Regions from separate parts of the Aeribacillus sp. FSL M8-0235 genome, predicted to be linked through region 1. Evidence: a T-box and tRNA genes for the amino acid it is inferred to sense, from the RefSeq annotation. Region 1 holds a T-box; the other holds one or more tRNA genes.
The links. A T-box is a leader RNA that pairs with one kind of tRNA and senses whether it is charged. The one in region 1 lies ahead of leuS (leucine--tRNA ligase), so its partner is inferred to be a tRNA-Leu.
Positions count from the first base shown of each region.

Region 2: it has a tRNA-Leu gene. The T-box ahead of leuS (leucine--tRNA ligase) is inferred to sense a tRNA for this amino acid. The anticodon was not compared.

Region 1 is NZ_JBBOBW010000001.1:986,335-996,692, reverse strand. It holds gene NSQ71_RS05010 (sporulation protein Cse60) at 203-388, opposite strand; gene NSQ71_RS05005 (rhodanese-like domain-containing protein) at 602-922, opposite strand; gene leuS (leucine--tRNA ligase) at 953-3,367, opposite strand; T-box leader at 3,435-3,655, opposite strand; gene NSQ71_RS04995 (diglucosyl diacylglycerol synthase) at 3,745-4,896, opposite strand; gene NSQ71_RS04990 (GntR family transcriptional regulator) at 5,370-5,759, opposite strand; gene NSQ71_RS04985 (YtzC family protein) at 6,212-6,475, opposite strand; gene NSQ71_RS04980 (TIGR01212 family radical SAM protein) at 6,634-7,599, shown strand; gene NSQ71_RS04975 (class I SAM-dependent methyltransferase) at 7,596-8,183, shown strand; gene NSQ71_RS04970 (tetraprenyl-beta-curcumene synthase family protein) at 8,843-9,922, opposite strand; gene NSQ71_RS04965 (alpha/beta hydrolase) at 9,959-10,358, opposite strand, start outside.
Region 2 is NZ_JBBOBW010000001.1:98,665-109,022, forward strand. It holds rRNA gene NSQ71_RS00475 (23S ribosomal RNA) at 1-1,250, shown strand, start outside; rRNA gene rrf (5S ribosomal RNA) at 1,346-1,461, shown strand; tRNA gene NSQ71_RS00485 (tRNA-Val) at 1,484-1,559, shown strand; tRNA gene NSQ71_RS00490 (tRNA-Thr) at 1,714-1,786, shown strand; tRNA gene NSQ71_RS00495 (tRNA-Lys) at 2,390-2,465, shown strand; tRNA gene NSQ71_RS00500 (tRNA-Leu) at 2,473-2,555, shown strand; tRNA gene NSQ71_RS00505 (tRNA-Gly) at 2,562-2,633, shown strand; tRNA gene NSQ71_RS00510 (tRNA-Leu) at 2,641-2,729, shown strand; tRNA gene NSQ71_RS00515 (tRNA-Arg) at 2,735-2,811, shown strand; tRNA gene NSQ71_RS00520 (tRNA-Pro) at 2,816-2,892, shown strand; tRNA gene NSQ71_RS00525 (tRNA-Ala) at 2,903-2,975, shown strand; partial or broken gene NSQ71_RS00530 (ISL3 family transposase) at 3,078-4,022, opposite strand; gene NSQ71_RS00535 (hypothetical protein) at 4,287-4,739, shown strand; gene NSQ71_RS00540 (prepilin peptidase) at 5,173-5,925, opposite strand; gene NSQ71_RS00545 (IS1380-like element ISGsp2 family transposase) at 6,205-7,578, opposite strand; partial or broken gene NSQ71_RS00550 (transposase) at 7,683-8,339, opposite strand; gene NSQ71_RS00555 (MgtC/SapB family protein) at 8,950-9,624, shown strand; gene NSQ71_RS00560 (CtsR family transcriptional regulator) at 9,866-10,327, shown strand; gene NSQ71_RS00565 (UvrB/UvrC motif-containing protein) at 10,342-10,358, shown strand, end outside.

The DNA.
Region 1 (10,358 bases):
AATTTATAAAGTGTTTCCTATCTGGATCAGTGCTTATAAGCTTTCAAGATCCACTGGGCATAGCAACTACTTGGAGCGCATGCGAACATTGATGCATTGACGAAGATTCTCTAAAATTACAATCAACCAACGCTTCACGTTTAATTCTGTTTACATTCTTACTAAATATAATAGACTTTTCATTATTAATGTGAAAGTCTTCTTATTCTTTGTAAATAATCATCGCTGAAAAACAGTAAATTTGTTCACCTTTTTGATCGCATGTTACCGCTACATGATATTTTATGTCGATATATTTTTGACTTGGAAGCGCAGTTAAAAAAGCGTTCACTTCCTCTTCTAAATCTTTTTCATGCTCTTCGTCAAAAATGGCGACTTTATAGCTCAATTTCTTCACACTCCCTTTATTTATCTCGTTGCTTCCAATATACTTTTATGCTTGTACAAATATGACACTTTTAATAAAGGGAAAAGATTTGCTCATGTCGGCAGTTTTTATGGGGATTTTGAGGGTATTACATGCGGTATGGTTTACTGTTTTGCCACGCTAATCTTCCTTTATAAGGAAAAAACCGCGCCTACATAAGCGCGGTTTTTCCACTTATTTTTTTATCTCGCTCTTCGGTTTAGTTTCCCCTGTCCATTCGAGCATTCCGCCAACCATATTGATGACATTAAAACCAAGATCCTGTAAATATAAACAAACATTTTCACTTCTTCTTCCTGAGCGGCAGACGAAAATATATTCCTTTTCTTTATCAAATTCTTCAATGCGGTCCGGGATTTCTCCCATCGGAATATGTTTTGCTTGTGGAATCATGCCTTCTTCTACTTCTTCTTCCTCGCGGACATCAATAATGTCTAATTTTTCGCCGTTTTCAAGCTTCGTTTTGAGATCATTTGGTGTGATTTCTTTTACCATAAATGGCCATCCTTTCATTGATATTCAAGCTTAATTGGCTACGATGTTGACAAGCTTGCCAGGAACAGCAATCACTTTACGAACGGTTTTGCCTTCAAGCTGTTCTTTTATTTTTTCATCATCCATCGCGATTTTTTCCATTTCCTCTTTAGAAGCATCGTTTGGTACAAGCAGCTTTGCCCGCACTTTTCCGTTGATTTGAATGACAATTTCCACTTCATCTTCGACAAGCTTTGATTCATCCCATGCCGGCCACGATTCATAAGCAATCGTTTCAGAATGGCCGAGTTTTTCCCAAAGCTCTTCGCAAATATGCGGAGCAACCGGCGATAAAAGCTTTACAAAGCCTTCCATATATTCTTTCGGAAGAATTGTCGCTTTATAAGCTTCATTAATAAATACCATCAGTTGCGAAATAGCTGTGTTAAAATGCAGATTTTCATAATCCTCCGTTACCTTTTTCACTGTTTGGTGATAAATGCGTTCAAGCTCTTGAGACGGTTCATCGACGATTTTCGGATTCAACTCGCCATTTTCCATTACAAACAGCCGCCATACACGATCTAAAAATCTTCTTGCACCGTCGAGTCCTTTTGTTGACCATGCAATGGATGCATCAAGCGGACCCATGAACATTTCATATAAACGGAGAGTATCCGCTCCGTGGCTTTCAACAATTTCATCAGGATTGACGACATTTCCTTTTGATTTGCTCATCTTTTCATTGTTTTCGCCGAGGATCATTCCTTGGTTAAACAATTTTTGGAACGGTTCTTTCGTCGGAACTACTCCGATATCGTATAAAAATTTATGCCAGAAACGGGCATACAGCAAGTGTAAAACAGCATGCTCAGCCCCGCCGATATAAATGTCCACAGGCAGCCATTTTTTCAATTTTTCAGGATCAGCTAATTGTTCTGAATTGTGCGGGTCAATATAGCGCAAATAGTACCAGCAGCTTCCCGCCCATTGAGGCATTGTGTTTGTTTCGCGCCGCCCTTTTTTGCCTGTTTTCGGGTCAACGACATTCACCCAATCCTCAATATTCGCTAAAGGTGACTCACCGGTTCCCGAAGGTCTAATTTCATCTGTTTCCGGAAGCACTAACGGCAGCTCCTCTTCAGGAACAGCTGTGATCGTGCCGTCTTCCCAATGGATGATCGGAATCGGTTCACCCCAATAACGTTGACGGCTGAACAACCAGTCTCGGAGACGGTATGTCACTTTTCTTTGTCCTTTTTTGTTTTCCTCCAGCCATTTGATCATCGCTTCAATTGCTTCTTCTTTATTCAATCCGTTCAAAAAGTCGGAATTTACATGCTCGCCGTCTCCTGTATAAGCTTCTTGTTCGATGTTTCCTCCAGCGACAACCTCTTTAATCGGCAGGTCAAATTTTTTCGCAAATTCATAGTCCCGTTCATCGTGGGCAGGCACGGCCATGATCGCACCTGTACCATAGCTCATTAAAACATAATCGGCAATCCAAATCGGCAATCTTTCTCCATTGGCAGGATTTACAGCATAGGCTCCGGTAAACACGCCTGTTTTTTCCTTCGCCAAGTCCGTTCTTTCGAGATCGCTTTTACTTTTAATTTGATCTAAATAGGCTTCCACCGCTTCTTTTTGTTCCTCGGTTGTAATTTCTTTCACAAGCGGATGTTCAGGCGCAAGCACTGTATACGTAGCACCGAAAAGCGTATCAGGACGAGTAGTAAAAACAGTAAAGGTTTTATCAGTTCCATCGACTGTAAAATGAACTTCCGCACCTTCCGACCGGCCGATCCAATTTCGCTGCATTTCCTTTATGCTTTCCGGCCAATCAAGCTCTTCTAAATCTTCCAGCAGCCTGTCAGCATATTCGGTGATTTTTAACACCCATTGTTTCATCGGACGGCGTTCAACAGGATGTCCTCCCCGTTCGCTTTTTCCGTCGATGACCTCTTCATTTGCAAGAACAGTTCCGAGTGCCGGGCACCAGTTGACGGGCACTTCATCAATGTAAGCAAGTCCTTTTTCATAAAGTTTTAAGAAGATCCATTGCGTCCATTTGTAATATTCCGGATCAGTTGTATTTACTTCCCGATCCCAATCATAGGAAAATCCTAGTGATTGAATTTGTCTGCGAAAATTATCAATATTTTTTTTCGTAAATTCCGCAGGATCGTTGCCGGTATCTAAAGCATATTGCTCAGCCGGAAGTCCAAATGCATCCCATCCCATTGGATGGAGAACATTGTATCCTTGCATCCGTTTCATTCGCGCCAAAATGTCGGTTGCCGTATAACCTTCAGGATGGCCTACATGAAGACCAGCTCCCGAAGGATACGGAAACATATCCAATGCATAAAACTTCGGTTTATCGGAATCATCCTCTGTTTTAAATGTTTTGTTTTTTAGCCAATAATCTTGCCATTTTTTCTCAATCTCACGATGGTTGTAAGACATGTAAAAATCCTCCTTTGCTATATATATGTATAAGCGTCAAATAATAAAAAAACTCCCATCCCCACGACGAAGGGACGAGAGACAATTTCCCGCGGTACCACCCAAATTAGCGCAAATGCACTCACTCTGTTCCGTAACGTGGAAACACGTCGGGCATTAGTCTGTACCGGAATACATTTCACACCCGCAACTCAAAGGGGAGTTCGTGAATAAACAACGATTGACTTTCACCTTCCGTCAACTCTCTAGACGCCTTTATCCACTACTGATCCTTTTCACCGTTCTTGCTTTTTCATCCACTTATCATATTGTTATTTTAATGAATTTTATGAGTTCATGCAAGTCAATGTCGAAAAATTTGGATTTCAGTCTAATAATTAATAATTGACAGACCCTTTCAAGCTTGAATCAAGCAGCATTTCTGCTTCATTTAAAATGTCCTGCAAGATCGTGTCAGCAGCGTTTGGTCTATATAATTCAGCAATGCTCATTTTCATTTTTTCCATTTTTTCAGGGTGGTTAAATAAATCATTGACCGTCTCTTGAACTTTTTCAAGCTTATTGATGACAACCGCCGCCCCTTTTGCTGCAAACAAATCGGCATTCTCCCTTTCCTGCCCCGGAACAGGTTTATAGAGAATAAGCGGAACTTTTAATGCGGCCGCCTCGCTGAGAGTAATCCCTCCAGGCTTTGTTATCATGCAGGAACAAATGCGAAAGAGCTCATCGATTCTTTCGACATAGCCAAAAACTTTTATTCGATCCGGGTGAATATACTGAAGCGGTTCAAGCTCATCTTTCAGCGATTGGTTATTTCCGCATACAACGACTATTTGCATGTCGTCTCGTGTAAAAAATGATTCACACAAATCTTTTACATTTTTTAAAACTCCATGAGCGCCTGTAGCAATTAACAAAGTTTTCTTGTTCGGATCCAAATTGTATTTTTTATATAAATCGATCGTTTCCATTTTTTCTTCAAACTGCGGCCGAATAGGAATTCCGGTTACTTTGACAAGCGCTGGATGGATGTTGAGCATTGTCAGTTTTTCCTTCACATCGTCGCACGAAACATAATATTTATCAATGTTTTTATGAACCCATACTCGGTGAAGACAAAAATCGGTCAGCACATTAAATGTCGGGATGAACACGCCTGTCCGCGTGCGATATTCAGGAACAACGGAAATAGGAAATGTATTAATGATGATGTCAGGATTTATCTCCCTTACTAGCTGATTCAACTTGCGGTGTCCAAGCTTCAAATACAAATTCATAATGCGTTTGTTAGACATTTTGTCCACACTATAATAAAATAACCGATAAAATTGCTTACCGATGGAAAAACTTTTCAAATATAAATATCTTGTAATTTCTGCCATAATTGGATGAGACTCGCTAATTAAATCAGAAACTTTTACGTTGTTGATTCCCATCTTATGCAAAGACTGCTCCAATGTTTTAGCAACTTGGATATGACCGTTTCCGTAATTTGCCGTTAATATTAATATCTTTGGGTCTTTTAACATTTTATTCACCTCAACTTAAAGCAGCTCAACAATTAGAACGAACTAAAATCAAAATAGTTTCACTTTAAATGTATATTTCCTTTTATAATTTTAGGAGAAAAAAATTAAGAATCCTTTATTATTTTATTACATTTACATTTCACTGGAAATTTTCGTTTTTTTGTTGGTTGCAATAGCTAAAATGACAAATATATGGATTGGGATTTTTTAATGTCCAACAAAAAATAATTCTGCCCGTTTACTCGCATGGTTCATACAAGAATCTTACCGATACGCATTGGTTTAATTGAATTTATGCCGTTTTTCCGGGGATTTTTTAGCTAGCTAATGGGCAGCCAAAGCTGCATGAATAACACCGAGAAGAATAAGATATGCCCTCCGAACAAAGTTTTTCCTTTATCTTTTCTGAACCGTTTTAGCCAAACAAGCTGAAACTCGCTGCAGAGATTCAAATACTTTTTCTTTGCTAAACTTTATTTATGAAAAGCATTGGCAAATTCGTTATTCATGTCTTTCATCCATTGGTATATTTGTTCAAAGCTGATTCCTGCATAAAATGCATCGATCATAATTTGCCGCAGCTCCTCTTTAATTATTTCAATTTTCTCTTCATCCAGCTTTTTCTGCACCATTTTCGATACAAATGTCCCCCGTCCTCTCAGCGTTTCAATCAAGCCTTCTCTTTCCAGCTCTTTATAAGCCTTTGAAACCGTGTTAGGATTAGCGATAATCATGGAAGACATCTCTCTTACAGAGGGCAGTTTATCGCCAGGCTTTAACACACCTTTGATACATAGTTCTTTCATTTTTTTTATGATCTGCTCATATATCGGAGTGGCACTTCTCGGGTCAATTTCAAACATCAAATACCCTTCTTTCTTACAAAAAGGACTCTTTTGTATTATGTGTACTACATTATATAGTACACATAATACAGAAAAGATGCAATCAACATTTTCTGATTCCGCATATAAAAAACGCTGAATGATTTCACTCGTTCGGGGGCTCTTGATCTTAGGGAAATTATGATGTACATAGTCGTATAGCAGCTTTTGCTAGAAGTTTGGCTGATTTCAACAAACTGATCCCGATTTTGTTTTAAAATGTAATCGTTCATTCGCATTGAGCCGAGCTTTTATATCGGTAATAGCGCAATCTGTTGAAAGATATTTTTATTCTATATTTTCGTTTTTATTCCAAAAACCATTCTTTCCTTATGCAAATTTATATATAAGATCAAATCGGCTAAAGAATAAATGAAAAATAATAACTGCAATTAAAGGGCAAGCCTACAATCAGGCTTTGCCCTGGAATTTTAATGATCGAGCAAAATCATCTCATTTTGAAGATGCTGCAGTTGAAGGCGCATGCGGTGAAGCTGCTCCCGCTGCTGGTCATTTGCGCTTAAACTGAGTTTTTCCACTTCTGCAAGCGCATCTTGAAGCTTTTGCTGTGCATTTGTATATTCTTCATCATTGTAATGCTCCTGTTTCAGTCCTTCAATATATTGCTCATTTGCATATTCCAATGCTTGCTGGCAATGTTGAATGCACTCTTCCACGGATTGTCTAGTAGCCAAACAAATCCCCTCCTTGATGAAGAATTTCTTCATCAACTGTATTTTTCGCTATTTCTGCAAGCTCCATCATGAAAAAAGCTGGTAAATTCTTATTTGAGATTGGTTTGGCAATCATGGTAAAATGTCTTGATAGTATATCGAAACAGGAGGAGTAGGAATTGGCGAACCACAATCCATTTCCGTATACGAATGACAACAAACGGTATCATACATGGAATTACCATTTACGAAATACATTTGGAGATAAAGTGTTTAAAGTTGCTTTAGACGGAGGATTTGACTGTCCAAACCGCGACGGTACGGTAGCACATGGCGGGTGTACGTTTTGCAGTGCCGCAGGGTCGGGCGATTTTGCCGGAAACAGAGCTGATGATCTTGTTACGCAATTTCACGACATTAGAAGCAAAATGCATGAGAAATGGAAAAACGGAAAGTATATTGCTTACTTTCAGGCATTTACAAACACTCATGCACCCGTGGAAGTTCTTCGTGAGAAATATGAAACGGTATTAGGTCTCGAAGGAGTTGTCGGTTTGTCCATTGCTACAAGGCCTGACTGTTTGCCTGACGATGTTGTTGATTATTTGGCGGAATTAAATGAGAGGACATATCTTTGGGTTGAATTAGGATTGCAAACCGTTCACCAGCGGACCGCTGATTTAATTAACCGTGCGCACGATTATGAATGTTATGTGGAAGGAGTTAACAAGCTCAGAAAGCACGGAATCCGAGTTTGCACACACATCATAAACGGTCTTCCGCTTGAAACGTACGATATGATGATGGAAACTGCAAAAGAAGTTGCTAAGCTGGATGTTCAAGGAATTAAAATTCATCTGCTCCATTTGTTAAAAGGTACACCGATGGTTAAGCAATATGAAAAAGGGATGGTGCGCTTTTTATCCTTTGATGAATATGTACAATTAGTTTGCGATCAGCTAGAGGTACTGCCTCCCGAAATGATCGTTCATCGCATTACAGGCGACGGTCCGATCGATTTAATGATAGGGCCGATGTGGAGCGTTAACAAATGGGAAGTGCTGAATGCCATTGATGCCGAACTCGAAAAACGAAACAGCTACCAAGGGAAGTATTATACAAAAGATCGAGTGATGTCAAAATGAACCTCATTCGCATTCTTCCATTTGCAAAAAAATTGATGGCTTCCGCTGTCCAAAACGGCGATATCGTTATTGATGCAACAGTCGGGAACGGACATGATACCGTCTTTTTAGCTCAACTCGTTGGCGAACAAGGTCATGTGTTTGGATATGATATTCAAAAACAAGCGCTTGAAGAGACAAAAAAACGATTGAAGGAATCCGGTTTAATCGACCGTGTTACTTTGTTTCATTCCAGCCATGATGACATTTTCAATACGATTCCGAAAAAACATCACAATCATATCGCCGGTGCGATGTTTAATCTCGGTTATTTGCCCGGTGGCCAAAAAAACATTGTGACAAAACCAGAATCAACTATTGAAGCAGTAAAGCAGCTTTTATCCATATTAAGACCCGGTGGAATGATCGTGCTGGTCGTTTATCACGGCCATCCGGAAGGAAAACGTGAGAGAGATGAGCTTCTTAAATTTGCCGAACAAATCGATCAACATACTGCTCATGTACTTGAATATCGTTTTTTAAACCAAAAAAATTCCCCTCCGTTTATTGTAGCAATCGAAAATCGAGTAGGAGGGAGCGATTAACTCCCGTCCTCTCACACCACCGTACGTACGGTTCCGTATACGGCGGTTCAATTAAGATAATTGACGCAAGTCTTTATAACTTCCGTGAATAGCTGTTCTCTTTATGCCAGTGGTCACTCCACCCTCCAAGAGATCTCCCACGGGATTCACCGCTTCCTCCCTCAAGTGAGGTACTACGTTTTCTGTGTTCATCATGACTCACTGAATGCCAAGGGCTATTCTCTCTTAATTGTTCGGTCCTTCTTAGTTGTTCTAGACCAACTAATACTATGACCTCTGCTGACTTCTGACTGTTCAGCTATCTATCACTAGATAGGTTACCAAGGTTACTTGGCGTGCCAGCCAGACCTCCCCGGGTAAGAGTGTAATCTTTCCTTCCATCCATCTGCTTCATTTACTCTGTATCACCTTCGGCAGAAAGGGCTTTGTTTTGTCTTGCAAACTCACCCAGTGATACCTAGCCTCATATGAAGTTCGTGTTCCTCAGACCGGAAGTTTGCCGCTCGCTTCCTTCAGATTCCGCGTCACCACGGACACCCTTGCGTTAAGCTAACTGCTACTTCTGCCTTCGCAGCTCGGGACTTTCACCCTATAGATTACACCCATGCCGGGCGCACAAGCAAAATAGCCGGGAATAATATCCCGGCTAGCTTTATCCATCAAGAAGATTTAATCAAATTCCATTTTCGGAACGTTCGATATGCCCTAGCATTCACATAAAAGAAAACGGAGGTTGTTCCTCCTTTTTTTATTAATTTTTTAGCCAGCTTTCCTAAATCTTTATGTACTAATACTTTGTCATCAGATAAATAAATGCCGAGCAATCCGCGGTTAATTAATTTATGAAAATTTTCGTTCGGAATACCTTTTAAATTTTTGTCCGCTTCATGTACAAAATGAGCTAATCGTTCCATCATTTCTGATGTGCTTTCATAAAAACTGCAAAAATTTAAATCGCCCTCCAATTGATCCTCCTCTTGATCAATAAAGTAATCCAATAAAATGTGAAGCCCTTGCACATATGGAAAGTAACCGTCTTTAATTTTTTTGGCAATCGCTTCGTTAAAGCTGGGCTGAAATGCATAGGCGACTAAACAAAAAATGCCCAATGTCGATCCAGCGCAGGCAGAAAATTCATACCACCGCATATCCGGGAGGGAAGATTTATATTGTTCGAACCACTGTACTAGCCTTGGCACTCTTTCCTCTTCTATTACATGCTTATGTACTTGCAGTTCACAATAATATTCGCAAAGCTCCATCAAATAGCCAGCTATAACCGGATAGTTCTCCAATTGGCTCAGCATTCTTTGGCATGTCATGACAAGCTCTTTTAAATATCCGCCGTCATCTTGGTCCTCACGAAATTGGTAGTAATTTTTTAATTCTGCATGAATCGACAGTGCATCCTTCATTGATTGGTGCAGCATGCGGAAATCTTCCGGATCAAAAGAAGTGCTTCTGTCGCATAAATTATCCAAGTAATCGCTAATCGTTTGATAAGCAACGATAAACTCTATGCATTCCTCTATATGAGAGTTCGACAAAAGCGCTAAAATGCTTCCTCCTTCGCAATGAAATGCTTTCGTATTTATGCTTGCAAGCGCCTGCTTTCTCAATTCAGGATTCGGTATTTCCTCAGCCTTTTTTTTCCACCCATCTAAGTAATAATGGACGGTCGGAAGAATTTCCCTATAAACTCTTGACATAAGGCTGATAGGGTGTTCAGGTATACTCAAAGATCAACTCACCTCTTCATTGTAAAATTCCAGTGTTTATGTTAAATGGCTTTCTGTAAATCTCAACGCATCTTGAAAAACAAGTTCTCTTTCCGGTTCATTAAAAATTTCGTGATATAGTCCTTCCCATTCTTTATAGCTCTTTTCCGTGAGATTCAACTGACTATACCATTTTTGAACTGCTGATTTATCAACAATTTTGTCTTCTCCTCCCTGCATGACGAAAAGAGGGACATCTGGAAACTGCGGAAGCTGCTGAAATGCTAGTTCAATGGCATGAAGAAGCTCTCTGTACCAGCGCACAGAAACTTTTCTTACGTAAAGGGAGTCGTTTCTGTTTATGTCTTGAATTTCCTTATTTCTCGTTGCCATCTCAACTGTCAAACCGGAATCAAAGCGTACCCTAGGCGCGAAAATATTTAATCCTTTTGCCAAA
Region 2 (10,358 bases), 890 kb from region 1:
CCTAAGGTGAGCGAGAGAACTCTCGTTAAGGAACTCGGCAAAATGACCCCGTAACTTCGGGAGAAGGGGTGCTCATCAAGGTGATAAGCCATGATGAGCCGCAGTGAAAAGGCCCAGGCGACTGTTTAGCAAAAACACAGGTCTCTGCGAAACCGTAAGGTGAAGTATAGGGGCTGACGCCTGCCCGGTGCTGGAAGGTTAAGGGGAGCGCTTAAGCTGTAGCTGAAGGTGCGAACCGAAGCCCCAGTAAACGGCGGCCGTAACTATAACGGTCCTAAGGTAGCGAAATTCCTTGTCGGGTAAGTTCCGACCCGCACGAAAGGCGTAACGATCTGGGCACTGTCTCAACGAGAGACTCGGTGAAATTATAGTACCTGTGAAGATGCAGGTTACCCGCGACAGGACGGAAAGACCCCGTGGAGCTTTACTGCAGCCTGATATTGAATGTGGGTACAGCTTGTACAGGATAGGTAGGAGCCAGAGACGCGTGAGCGCCAGCTTGCGCTGAGGCGACGGTGGGATACTACCCTGGCTGTACTGACATTCTAACCCGCGCCCCTGATCGGGGCGGGAGACAGTGTCAGGTGGGCAGTTTGACTGGGGCGGTCGCCTCCTAAAAGGTAACGGAGGCGCCCAAAGGTTCCCTCAGAATGGTTGGAAATCATTCGGAGAGTGCAAAGGCAGAAGGGAGCTTGACTGCGAGACCTACAAGTCGAGCAGGGACGAAAGTCGGGCTTAGTGATCCGGTGGTTCCGCATGGAAGGGCCATCGCTCAACGGATAAAAGCTACCCCGGGGATAACAGGCTGATCTCCCCCAAGAGTCCACATCGACGGGGAGGTTTGGCACCTCGATGTCGGCTCATCGCATCCTGGGGCTGTAGTCGGTCCCAAGGGTTGGGCTGTTCGCCCATTAAAGCGGTACGCGAGCTGGGTTCAGAACGTCGTGAGACAGTTCGGTCCCTATCCGTCGCGGGCGCAGGAAATTTGAGAGGAGCTGTCCTTAGTACGAGAGGACCGGGATGGACGCACCGCTGGTGTACCAGTTGTCCCGCCAGGGGCATCGCTGGGTAGCTATGTGCGGAAGGGATAAGCGCTGAAAGCATCTAAGCGTGAAGCCCCCCTCAAGATGAGATTTCCCATCGCTAAAAGCGAGTAAGATCCCTTGAAGATGACGAGGTAGATAGGTCCGAGGTGGAAGCGTGGTGACACGTGGAGCTGACGGATACTAATCGATCGAGGACTTAACCAAGTAAGAGCATCTATTCGTGAAGGAACCGTTATCTAGTTTTGAAAGAATGACATTCCGATGTCATTTGACAACAGGAAGGAAAACAGAAAAGGCTGCTTGGTGGCAATGGCGAAGAGGTCACACCCGTTCCCATCCCGAACACGGAAGTTAAGCTCTTCAGCGCCGATGGTAGTGAGGGTTTGTCCCTTGTGAGAGTAGGACGCTGCCAGGCTGCCTTTATTTAATTGTTTTTAGGAGGATTAGCTCAGCTGGGAGAGCACTTGCCTTACAAGCAAGGGGTCGGCGGTTCGATCCCGTCATCCTCCACCATCTTGCATGCTCGTGCAGCTCAATTGGAGAGCATGTTCTGTCTTCTTTGATTATACTTCAGCGTACTACATTGAGATTCTTCTTAAGCAAGCTTACTTTCATTGGAATAACAATTTAAGCAAAGGCAAAAACTGAGTATTGAAGTTGTTATTATGCCGGTGTAGCTCAATTGGCAGAGCAACTGACTTGTAATCAGTAGGTTGGGGGTTCGATTCCTCTCGCCGGCATCATTTTAGTTGTTTTATTATGAATATGTCTTTCAATCAGTTGTTATACAAGCAATGCTTCATCAAATTTGTGACAGGTTGTTTTGCCCTGATGTCATTGATCGTCCTCCAAATAGTTAAGACAGAAGAGACAGCTGAAAAAATATTTTTGATCATGAGCCATTAGCTCAGTCGGTAGAGCAACGAGCAAGGCTTCATCGAATAAGCGACGAGTTGTCCCGACGCATCCAGTATCCTCGAAAAGACTGGCAGAGGAAGGGACATCTGACAAATTTAAAATGAATTAGAAGAATAAGTTTTTTTATGAGCCATTAGCTCAGTCGGTAGAGCAACGAGCAAGGCTTCATCGAATAAGCGACGAGTTGTCCCGACGCATCCAACATCCTCGAAAAGACTGGCAGAGGAAGGGACATCTGACAAATGAAAAATGGATTAGAAGAAAAAAATTTTTTATGAGCCATTAGCTCAGTCGGTAGAGCAACGAGCAAGGCTTCATCGAATAGGCGACGAGTTGTCCCGACGCATCCAGCATCCTCGAAAAGACTGGCAGAGGAAGGGACATCTGACAAATGAAAAATGGATTAGGAGAAAAAAATTTTTTATGAGCCATTAGCTCAGTCGGTAGAGCATCTGACTTTTAATCAGAGGGTCGGAGGTTCGAATCCTCCATGGCTCACCATTTTGACGCGGGTGTGGCGGAATTGGCAGACGCACTAGAATCAGGATCTAGCGCCTTTATGGCGTGGGGGTTCAAGTCCCTCCACCCGCATCATATGCGGAAGTAGTTCAGTGGTAGAACACCACCTTGCCAAGGTGGGGGTCGCGGGTTCGAATCCCGTCTTCCGCTTTTCTCTGCCGGGGTGGCGGAATTGGCAGACGCACAGGACTTAAAATCCTGCGGTAGGTGACTACCGTACCGGTTCAAGTCCGGTCCTCGGCACCATATTGGCGCCCGTAGCTCAATTGGATAGAGCGTTTGACTACGGATCAAAAGGTTAGGGGTTCGACTCCTCTCGGGCGCGCCATATACGGGAAGTAGCTCAGCTTGGTAGAGCACATGGTTTGGGACCATGGGGTCGCAGGTTCGAATCCTGTCTTCCCGACCAGGAATTTAAAGGGGCCTTAGCTCAGCTGGGAGAGCGCCTGCTTTGCACGCAGGAGGTCAGCGGTTCGATCCCGCTAGGCTCCATCCAAATATTTATTTATACAACCAATTCCAATAATCCGCTGAACCTTAGGGAGATTCCTAAGGTTTTTTTTTATGTGCGCCCGGCATGTACATGAACTATAGGTCTAAAAGATCATGGGCATCATCGTAATCGGTCAACTTATAGAAATCTCGAAATAGTTCCTTTAAATAGTAAGCACAAGCAAGTTCTGGGTACTCTTCTAAGATTTCTTCCAAGCGTGCTTTCTGATGATCCTGTAGTGATTCATATCCTTTCAACAGGAGGAACCTTGCTTTTTTTAGTTTTGCAAATCCTTTTCTAACTTTGTCTAAGGCTTGTGTGACTTTTTGAACAACATGGTATTTATCAATGACGATCGTCGCTAAAGGAAAGACGGATTGAATCGCTTTATGATAAGGCTCCCACATGTCCAAAACGATGGTTTGAACCGTTTGGGAGGAAAGGACATTCTGATGGAATAGTTGAATGGTGGAATCACAATCTCGGTCTTTATGCATTCCGATGACACAGCCTAATTTCGCCTCTGTCAAAACGGTTTCGTATCGATGACCTTTTCGTACAGACACCTCATCTAAACTTAAAACCAGTTCATCCTTATCTAAAGCTTCATGAATTTGTTTTTGATGAAGGGCAGCTTTTTCTTGAGCGACCGAGTAGTAAATTCTCTCTAAGGTCGAATACGGAATCTTTTGTTTTCGACTTACATCTTGTATAGTTGTATCCTGACATAATTCAAACAAGTATTCACGATACCTATTCGTTTGGTGTTTATTAGGTTGAATCGACTCATAAGGCTCCGAGAATACCGATTGACAATTTTGGCATTGATATCGTTTGACCAGCACAAATAAACACACAGAATGATTGAGAATAGGAAGATCACGAACCTTTCTTGTCCTCCTGTCATGGACATAAGAAGTCATAAATCCACAATAAGGACAACGTTCCTCATGACACTTTTTTTGAACATGAACAAAATATTGATTGGAGAAAGAAAGTTGTTTAATCACTTCAAACTCTGGCAATTCTAGTGATATAGAAAGCACTTACGAAACCTCCTTATGTTTGTCTGGTAGCTAACATTATTGCCAGGTTTTCGTAAGTGTTTTCTTCTTTTTTGCCAAAATCACAAAAAGTGGTGATGAATCAAAAAAATATCATCGATTCCAAAAAGGCGCTATTATTGTGTATGTTTTTAATCGTAATAAATGCTCTAGTTTTATTCATTAATTTCAATTCACTATAAAAAACGATTCAGAGGAACTTGGATAAAATTTTCTTCATTCTTGAATATATGAGAGGATAGGAAAATGGGTAATGAAATAAAAATGTATTTTTCTCATCACAAACCAATTTATGTTATACTTGCTGCAATCATGATAGGATGCGGACTGCAATATTTCATACTTAGCAATGAGAATATGAAGTCTGTACAGGATGCTTTATCGGAAGAATCGGAGTCATTGATTTTCCAAAGCTTCTCTGTCGATATCATTGCCCTAATTGCCTTGCTATATTATATTTTTTGCTCTGCTGCTTCAATCATGAAAGATGGAGTTTTTGAAAAAAATAAAAGCACCCGTAAAATGATTTTACATAAAATATACGCTTCTTATTTGTTCGTATTTATTTGCAACGGAATCATTGTATTATCGACTAGCATAATCGTTATCATACTTTATGGATTTCATCATGATATTTTTTATCATGCATTGTTATTACTTATTGCGAAGTCCTATACCGCAATTTTTTATGTAACATGATCTATGTTTTTGGCTGTTCTATTCAAAAAGTATATGTTTATTTTTACCATACTTTTTGTTGTGGAGATTGCCAAAATTGCGGTTTTTGCATTTCTGCGTAAATTTGCTGTTTTTGATTACGTTATATTCAATCATTTAGATATTTCTTCTTATTTCCATTTGCCGTCTTCGGGAATTGATAAGGGATATAACATATTATTTTCCATTGCCATATATTTAGCGTATATATTCCTTCTGCAAGCTTTGAGTGTTTATATATTCAACAAGAAAAGAGAGCGTGTAACCGATTAATTAACATTTATCGTTGTTATGGATGACATTATCACCATTGTAAAGATTTTGAAAAAGGCCGTTTAGCTCGCTAGGCTCTGTTAAAAATACTTTGGCTTCATATCAAAAGAAAAGAAAAGTCAGACCTGTTCTCTTTTGTCCATTATATGATTAACTGAATATACCAATGGAAAATTTCCGTTTCATAAAAATATGAAAGCACGGCTCCAATGCTTATGAAAGGTCCGAATGGTATCGCCGATTTACGGCTTAATTGTTTCGCGATGATGCCAAATAGACCGAATAATGCACCAATCAAGGTAGACAGGAAAAAAGCTAATAACACTCCTTTAAGACCTAAAGCATATCCTAAAACAGCAAATAGTTTAATATCTCCGCCTCCCATTCCGCCATTGCTTACAATGGCAATGATATAAAGAAGGATAAAACCGACAGTCATTCCAATTATCGAATCATACCAAGGATGAAGCGGAATCCAGATCCGCAGGAAAATAAATAGAACGAAGAAAAAGATTAAAATTCGATTCGGAATCAATTTGTAAGATAAATCACTCACCGTAATAATGATAAGAAGTGAAACAAAGGGTAGTGCTACTAAAAGCTCCTTGCTAAATCCAATTTTGTAAAAACTAAAAACAAATAGTAAACCTGTGATCAGCTCCATCACTGGGTAAATAGCCGAAATCGGAACACGGCAGCTGCGGCATTTTCCTTTTTGAAGCAAGTATGAAAAGATGGGTATTAATTCATACCAGGATAAGAAATGGCCACAATGCGGGCAGTGCGACCTCGGCTGAACGATTGAGCGTTTTTTCGGGATGCGAAGACCGACAACATTAAAAAAAGACCCGAAAATGATTCCGATAACAAAGAAAAAAAGGTAAACGAAAACCATTGCCAAACTCCTCGTACATTAGTATTTAGGGCTGTTTTTACCATTTTGCGATTCCTTATTTGTTTCTGATGACCTGAATCCGTGATGAATTGAAATCGACTTTGATTTTGTTGTAATTTTGATGGATTGATAATCCATAAAACCCTTTTTATGCTTATGACCTATGTCATCTCTATTTCCGAAAATGGAACAAATCTCTTTTTTAGGTATACGAACCAAAAAAATAGACAAAAAAGCACAGGGAGTGACGTTGGACATCAGCGCTCGAACATTCGTTCGTTATCTTGCCTCTCTCCATTTCTGATAGACGTTCAGTAGGGGCTCGCTATAGCCACTCCTTCGCGTCAGTTTCATCCAGATCTGTCGTGATCGACGGACGAGTCGCCCTGCCATCGTGATCACCGTCTGAATAATCGTCTTGATGCGGCGGCGTTTCACTTTGTGGTGCAACGGATGTCTCGGATCGCTTAATAGATCTTGTCCAATCAGACGAAGAAGATTGTAAACGAAGGCTCCCATGACCAACACGAGCGCATTCGTTTTCATCTTCCCAGATGGAAGCCGCTCTAAATCTAAGTCGCTCTTCAGTTCGCTATGAAACTGTTCGCATGTCGCATGGTCATGATACAACGCGAGCACATCGCTCATTCGAACATGCTCGTATCCTTTGAGCCGCACCCAATAGCTTTCCACTTCATAATCAGGAACGAGCATCAGCTGTCCATTGCGTTCCATCGTCCGTTCCGTCACTTGGGTGACTTGAACGTACGTATACGTGTTTCCATCGATCGCTGCCTTCTGTGGAAGGCATAGCTCATAGGTTTGTACTCCTTCGCTTTGTCCATCATCGACACGTTTGCCCTTTTGCGAAGCGATCTGGAACCAAAGCGCTGTCGATTCTCGGCGTAAGTTTCGCTTGATGACAAAGTCCACGTCTTCCTTTAGGCATACGTGCACATTCGCTTCTGCATCGTTTCCTGCATCCATGCGAACAAGCAGACGAGATGAAGTCAGTTGACGAGCTCGACGGATAGCGGTGACTAAAAACGAGGGCATGTTGTCTTGCACATGTTGTTTCCCTGGACGCAACTCGGCATGAACGAGATACCCTTCCTTCCCTGCATACGCAAACAACGGTGTAAAACCGTCAAATCCTTTATACGTTCGACTGACTCCTTCTTTTTTCGTATCGGAGTTGTCAAATGGGGAACCATCTATATCAAGGGGAAGCCATGTCGTCTTTCCTTTGGTCCAACAAGGGGACAAAGTGGCATGTCGTTGAATCAACAGACGTATGGACTCCTCCCAAAGAATCGTTTCGGTCATCGGAAGACAAGCGAGCTGATCGAGTCGTTGTCGCAAGGTTGGAGAGGAAGGCACGTGCTGAATCCCCATCGATGCCGAAAAGATATCGTCCTGACGATACGCTTCGATATGATCGAAATCCGTTTTTCCTGTGGCAAGCAAGCCAATCATCGAGCGAATGACATCGCTATGGGAAATGTGCACTTCTCGACGAACCGTTGGAAGCCGAAGTGCGTTTACCCGTTTATCCAGTTTCGTTCGATGGAGTAAGTAGCCAACGAGAGCAAGCCCAGCACTTGGGGTAATCGCTTCATCTGTCAATACAAACCGAATCGGGAAATCTTTCATCACATCACCTACTTGATGAAGAATCGTCAACGTCGTTTTCCCTTATCGTATCAACGGTTTGCGACCATTGTAAAGATGTTTTGTCACGGATTCAGGTTAGAGTTTGTACAACTCTTTACTTGTTCAATTAATTGTGGTGCGACATCCCCATCGTTGATATGAGCAGGGGTTACTTCAATCGCCATTGGTAATTCACTTTTGGTGTCAACGGAAAGATGCATCTTATAGCCAAACCAAGTAATTTTATTACCGAAGGAATCAAACTTTGCCCCCCAATTGGCGTTGCCTGTTTGTTCACTTCGCTTCTTAGGCTGCTTCTTTTCGTAAGCATCAATGGCGGCACTGTCGATAGCCTGATGTTTTCCATCAATTACTCCTTCCTCTTGAGCTAACTGGACGAGATCTTGAAAGATTCTTTTCACGAGTCCAGTTTTGGTTAGTGAAGAAAATACTCGGCTAAGAGTAGAGATGGATGGTGCAGGCCTGCTAATATCTAAACCACATTGGTAACGAAAACGCAGGTCATTTTTCAATCGATTGTGAAGAGAAGTAAAAGTATCAATACCTTCTAATGGGGCAGCGATAAGAGCCCTTAATATCCCTTCTTTGGAATGTCCTTCAGCCCCTTGGGGTGAAGAACTTTTCAATTGTTTAGCATAAGGACGCAAATCTAGAGCACTAAAAAAGATCGGTAATTTCTCTTTTGACTCTAAAATTTGCAATTCTTCAAAGGAAAATAGACTTTCTTGTAGAATATACAAAGTGACTTCCTCCTTGTGGATTTTTGTGGTTTGGTCACTTCAAAATTCTACAAATAAGGGGTGAAGTCCTTTTTTATGCTTTAGAAAACCTTATGGCTCTTGGGTTGAAAAATGTACAAAATGCTCATGTAAAAAAGTATGGACGAAACGATTATTCGCTGCAATGCGGTTTGAGAAGCTCAAGCCTCTTTTATCCTCTTGTAAATGGAAATTTACAACAAACAGACAAAACAGCTTAAAACAGAACGAACAAAAACGACAAATTTACGAACAACTAAGAGCTCGCTTCTTCTGAAGATCCTCCGCATCTATTGCAATCAAGCTCGCTTTCTTTAAAACCTTCAATCGGAGTATAATTAATTGATCGCTACTTCAGAAGCATAAACTGTTCCATTCTTGAAGCATATGAGCAGTGAAAGCTTCGTTTGATTTTAAAGCCAGCTCTAAAAGTGCTTTTTTGTTTCATATCATTCTTAGTCTCATACTCAAGAACAATTGAATATTGAGCACTGTTCATCGCATATAATGGGAAAGTATAATACTGTATCATTTCAAAATTCATATATGGCCAAAACAGAAAAAGTCATTTGGATGGTAAGGAGGAATGATAATGCCTGAGGAATGGCAAATTATGTTGATTCGCATTGTTTTAGCAGTCATTTTAAGTGGATTTATTGGCCTTGAACGAGAATTTAAACGGCATCCAGCAGGCTTTCGCACGCATTTGTTAGTTGGTGTCGGCTCCTGCATGATGATGCTGCTGTCTCTTTATGGCTTTGAAGAATATATGGATCGTTATGAAAATATTCGTTTTGACCCAGCAAGAATTCCTTCTTATGTCATTAGCGGCATTGGTTTTTTAGGTGCTGGAACGATATTAGTGAGAGGGGTTACGGTAAGAGGATTAACGACGGCAGCCTCGATTTGGGTTGTTGCAGGACTTGGCCTTGTTGTTGGGGCAGGAATGTATCCGTTGGCGATTTTTTCTACCTTGATTGTATTGTTGAGTTTGATCTTTCTCAATAAGGTGGAGGCTTTTTTTGCTGAGAAGTCAAGCAAAAAATGGATACAAGTTAGTCTTCCAGAAGATGATTTGGTGGAATTTACTCGGAAACTTGAACAATTAAATATTTCTGTTTATAAAATTCATTTTACATTGTCAAAGCCAAAAGAAACTAAACATGCGAAGCGTTCATATTTACTTGAAATTGGCCTTCCAAAAGATGAAATGCCTGAAATCATAAACGAATTATTGAAATTTCAAGAAGTTAAAAAAGTTTTTTAAAGAGCGGGTTTTTTCCATATTGTAAATGGCAATATTATTAGTGAGCTTTTTTGTTGAAATGACACAAAAAAAAATTTATATTATAATTAAGGTCAAATATAGTCAAAGTCAAGTGACTAGTTGTTATCGTTTAGGAAATAAGCATTACGTAAACATCTTGCCTCCTATCCCTCAAGGATATTGCACATTTCTTGAGCGTTTTGCAATTCCAATCAAAAAGTTGAAGGAGGTGTTTTTCGAGGTGCGGAATATATCTGATATTATCGAGCAATATTTAAAGCATGTATTAGATTCTAGCGGAAAAGAAATTGTTGAAATTAAAAGAAGTGAAATTGCGGATAAATTTCAATGTGTTCCATCGCAAATCAATTACGTGATCAACACTCGTTTTACAATTGAACGGGGTTACATTGTCGAAAGCAAAAGGGGTGGAGGCGGTTATATCCGAATTATGAAAATTCGAATCAATGACCGTATCCAGCTGATCAATCAAATTTTAAATGCCATTGGTAAAAGGCTGTCACAATCGTCGGCGGAGGATATTATTTTGAGATTGGCTGATGAAGAGGTTATTTCAGAAAGAGAAGCGAAAATTATGTTGAGCGTAATTGATCGGTCTGTTTTATATATTGATTTGCCTGATCGAGACGAATTGAGGGCAAGGATGATGAAGGCGATGCTCACCTCGTTAAAATATAAGTGAGGATGTGATGGACGATGATTTGTCAAGAATG